DNA from 2 places in the Microbulbifer sp. VAAF005 genome. Region 2 is predicted to be linked to the other one. Evidence: predicted binding sites of a transcription regulator. Region 2 holds the regulator's gene; the other holds the start of a gene.
The links. The regulator LexA, encoded in region 2, represses DNA repair genes until DNA is damaged. The targets are predictions, from matches to a motif close to ACTGTNTNTANANACAGT.
Positions count from the first base shown of each region.

Region 1: dinB (DNA polymerase IV) is a predicted target of LexA. The motif match lies at 1,054-1,071, and genes of this name have one in related genera.

Region 1 covers NZ_CP120233.1:4,681,106-4,683,479, reverse strand. The annotation lists gene P0078_RS21000 (polysaccharide deacetylase family protein) at 1-219, shown strand, start outside; gene P0078_RS20995 (DUF1328 domain-containing protein) at 265-423, shown strand; gene P0078_RS20990 (carboxymuconolactone decarboxylase family protein) at 449-922, opposite strand; gene dinB (DNA polymerase IV) at 1,072-2,148, shown strand.
Region 2 covers NZ_CP120233.1:5,266,484-5,268,857, forward strand. The annotation lists gene P0078_RS23715 (hypothetical protein) at 243-500, shown strand; gene lexA (transcriptional repressor LexA) at 564-1,169, opposite strand; gene P0078_RS23725 (LOG family protein) at 1,330-1,968, shown strand; gene P0078_RS23730 (TetR/AcrR family transcriptional regulator) at 2,252-2,374, shown strand, end outside.

The sequences.
Region 1 (2,374 bases), 590 kb from region 2:
GCTCAAGTCGCAGCTGACTATATATCCCAAAAGGCAAAAGACGGAAGTGTGGTTCTGTTGCATCCCATGTATGGTCAGCACCATCAGGTAATGGAGGCCCTGCCCCTCATTACTGCGCAACTCAGGCAAAAGGGCTTCCAGTTTGCCACACTGGAGCAACTAACCCTGATGAAAGCAGGCGACCATTTGGAACCTGTGGAGCGGGACTCTATCAATTAGCGGAACGGGAGCCCAAGGCTCCCTCCACTCTATTGGGAGCCTCTTATGTTGCGCTGGGCTGTCACCTTCCTGGTTATTGCGCTGATCGCCGCCTTCTTTGGCTTTAGTGGCATCGCTTCGACCGCAACTGAAATAGCCAAGATTCTCTTCTTTATTTTCCTTGTGATGTTTGTGCTGGCACTGATTTTCGGCAGACCCAAGTAGAACAGCCGCCCAAGGGCGCCTGTTATTACTTCTTGTGAGGCACTCGGGTCGGCGCCAGGCTGAGCACTTCAGCAATGTGATTGGCCCCCAGTACCATCTCCATTACGCCCAACGCCTCAAGAATCTCATCATCACCGGCACCGAGCTTTCGCGCAGCGGCGATCAGGTGCTCGCGATGGTCATCAGGGGCGCTGTTGGCATTGCGCGCCAAGTCAAACAGGGCGTGCTCTTTTTCAGAAAAGTGCACATGCTTGGGGTCAGTGCGAATTCGCATCACTTCATCCGTTTCCACCCCAAGCATTTGCAGAGACATACTGTGATGGTAAATGCCATAGTCACAGTGGTTATCGGCTGAGACTGCCAGGCCAATGGCTTCTTTCAGCTGCGCCGACAAACAGCCGTGAATCATCACCGTCTTAAACTTGTACCAGTTTGCCTCAAGTAATCCCGGGTGTTGGGCGTAGACACGGAACAGACTGGGGATCCCCCAGCTCGTCATCAATCTCAGCAAAAACCCTGGCTACATCATCGGAAGCTGGGTGCTCGACCAACGGAATACTGCTCATTATTCACCTACCTGTCATCGCCGGGTGTCCAAGTGGCATAAATTACTTTCTGGCACGACATAACACTGTATATAATCACAGCATGAGAAAGATTATCCACTGTGATTGTGACTGCTTCTACGCTTCGGTCGAAATGCGTGACGATCCCAATCTCCGTGGACGCCCTTTGGCCGTTGGAGGCAGTAGCGACCGGCGCGGGGTGATCTCTACCTGCAACTATGAAGCCCGCAGCTATGGGGTTCGCTCCGCAATGCCTACCGCCCAGGCCAAGAAACTGTGCCCTGATTTGATTGTAGTACCCGGCAACATGGCTAAGTACCGGGAGGTCAGCGGGCAGATACGGGAGATATTTCTCGACTACTGCGATGATATTGAGCCCCTATCCCTGGACGAAGCCTTCCTGGATGTCACCGACAGTGGCCGCTGCCACGGCAGTGCCACCCTGATCGCTGAGGAAATCCGGCAACGGGTGCACGATACCCTGGGTATCACTATTTCTGCCGGGGTGGCCCCGAATAAATTCCTCGCCAAAATTGCCAGTGATTGGCAGAAGCCTGACGGATTGACAGTCATTACGCCGAGCGAGGTCGATCAATTTGTTTTGCGCCTGCCTATCAACAAAATTCACGGCGTGGGACGGGTAACCGCAGAGAAAATGCATCGACAAGGCATTCGCACTTGCGCGGATTTACGCAATTTTTCACAAGTTGAACTGAGTAAGAAGTTTGGCAAATTTGGCCGCCGCCTTTACGACCTTTGCCGTGGTGTTGACGATCGCCCGGTAAGCGGCGATGGCTCCCGCAAGAGTGTTAGTGTCGAGCGCACCTTTCGCGAAGACTTATTCAGTTTTGACGAATGGCTGGAACAGCTGACAGAGCTGTATATGCGTCTGCTGGAGCGCCTGGAAAAACTCGGCGATCGTTACGAAGTAAATGGCGCCACCGTTAAAGTAAAGTACGCAGATTTTACTACCAGCACCCACGAGCGCAGCAGCCGTGCCGGGCGTATTTCTGAATTCCGCCAGCTACTGCAGGAGTGTCGAGAAAAACGCCCTGCTCCCATCCGCCTTCTTGGGGTAGGCCTGCGACTCACAGACCTCCGGGCGGGGCAAGGCCCTGTTCAATTGCCACTACCCTTGCCGGAGCAAGCCTCTTTTTGACGCTTGATGGCTTAATTAGGCGCATCATCACTTATTGATAAATCTGGCGTTGGCCCTTACCCGAGCAACCACCTCTCAAACCAGGGGCAACTATACTTCGCAAGCCCGAAGATTCGTATCTGTCGTACCGTGACATCGGCTGAAATTATAAGTACTGGCCAGAGAATAATTGCGACGCAGAACCATACTACAATCTTCTTTATTGACGCCGCATAAACCAATACTC
Region 2 (2,374 bases):
GAGTGAGTCACAATAGAATAGTTGTGGCCCACTCGACATAACCCGCAGCTGGTGCAACGTGCAAAGCAATTCACTCTTCTCTTGTGATCTCTTGAGTGGTTTAGGTAATTCTTTGATATAGCGTACTGGTAATAGACTGCCTCGAAAGTCAGGAGCCAGAAGCCCTCAAATTGGATGAATGAAACTTATCGCAAGCCTGTGGTACACTGGGCGCAAACTGTTGTGCCGTGAAGGAAAAGCGAATGTCCTCCGAAACTTTTGAAATAATCGAGCTGGCTAATGGCGATGTAGCTTTGCGTCGTGCTGGCCATAAAGAGGACCCTTTGGTAAGCATTTCTTTTTCTGCAGAAAGCCTTCAGTTTCTGCGCAAGAACAAGGTTGCTGTGGCAAGGGCTATGTTGGAAGCGGGCATTGAAGCCGTACAAAATCTAGACGATCTTGAGGCTGGTTACTTCGAGGAAGAAGACGATTTAATGCCGGTAAATCATACTATTCACTAACATCAGCGTTAGTTCGAGTCTTATCAACAGCGGCCAATGGCCGCTGTTGTCGTTTTTAGGGGCTTAAGGCGTTTGGCGAATAACCCCTACGGCTAATCCCTCAATCACAAAGTTCTTATCTCTCATATCGACTTGAATTAACTCAAAGTCATTATTTTCAGGTAGCAACTGAACGGTTGCCTGATTTCCCTTGCGGCGAAAGCGTTTCACTGTGACTTCGTCATCGATACGGGCAACGACGATTTGGCCATTGCGCACTTGCTCGGTCTTTTGCACTGCCAGCAAGTCTCCATCGAGAATGCCCGCATCTCGCATACTCATACCATGCACCCTCAACAAATAATCTGCGGGGGGATGGAAGAAGCTCGCGGGCAAGTCGCAGTAATCCTCAATATGTTCGCTGGCGAGTATGGGATTCCCCGCAGCTACTCTACCCACAATCGGCAAGCCGGATTGGTGATCCGGAATTCGAATGCCTCGGGAAGCGCCGGCAACCATCTCAATGGCGCCTTTTCTGGCGAGTGCTTTCAGGTGTTCCTCGGCGGCATTGGGCGAGCGGAAGCCGAGCTCCTGGGCAATTTCTGCCCGCGTTGGCGGGTAGCCTGTTTCATCCAGGTAGGACTTGATCAGGTCGAGAACCTGGGACTGACGAGCGGTGAGATTGGTCATAGATTTACCTAGTTTTCTGTATTTATATACAGTTGCTGGAATTATATACAGATTTATTGTTCGCGCAATCCTCAGGTTTTAGTCTTTGTGAGCTGCTACATTGATGGAGAAAGCAAGGAGAGAAGAAAGCGTTGAAGGAACTGACAAAGAGGGAAAAATAATGTTGGATGCAAAAATGCCGGAAGCCTGGAGAGTGCTTCGTATTCAGTCTGAATTGGTAGATGGGATAGAGCGGCTGATAGCGTTAGGTGGTGCAGTGACAGTGTTTGGAGGGGCGAGATTTACAGAGGACAGTCCTGAATATCAGCAGGGGGTAAAGTTGGGAGAGTTGCTCGCGGCTGAAGGGATCCCCGTGATTACCGGTGGTGGGCCGGGGCTGATGGAGGCTTGTAACCGAGGGGCTTTCGGGCAGCCCGGCGCATCAATTGGGTTAAACATAGAGCTGCCTTTTGAGCAGGCGGCAAATCCATATCAGGACATCAGTTTGAACTTCCGATACTTTTTTGTACGGAAATTTATGTTTGTAAAACACGCACTTGGATTCGTTGGACTTCCCGGTGGCTACGGCACGTTGGATGAGCTGTTTGAAGCTCTTACCTTGGTGCAAACGCAGAAAGTGCGGCGTTTCCCAATTGTGTTGGTAGGTAAGCGTTACTGGAGCGGGCTGTACGATTGGTTGGTAGATACAGTGTTAGAGCGCGATTGTATCGATGCCAGTGATCTAGACCTTTTTCATATCGTTGATAGTGTGGAGGAGGCTGCGGCCCTGATTATGAAATATATGCAGGTGAAAGAATAATTATTCGGATGATCTTAAAATACCGAAAAAATTTTCAAAGTTATTTTTGTTAAAGCTGCCCCCGGTCTAAAAGGCTATGCCGGCTGGTGGGGTGGCGTACTTGCACAAGTTGGCGGGAGATCAACTCCAGCAGTATTGATCTTACCGCCTGACATACATTTCCCTGTTATTTTTACTCTTGTACCTTGCTGAGTGGAGAGCTTAGCTGGCGGGCTCTAGATCAGTGAGAATGTGCTACTCTGGCGTCGATTAAACGTATGTTTTAAATGGTGGTTTGATACTTATGAGCCAGATAGATACGGTCAGCCGGATACTCGATGCAGCGGAAGTGCTGTTTGCTGAACGGGGTTTTCCTGAAACCTCATTGAGAACAATTACGAGCACGGCCGGGGTTAATCTGGCGGCA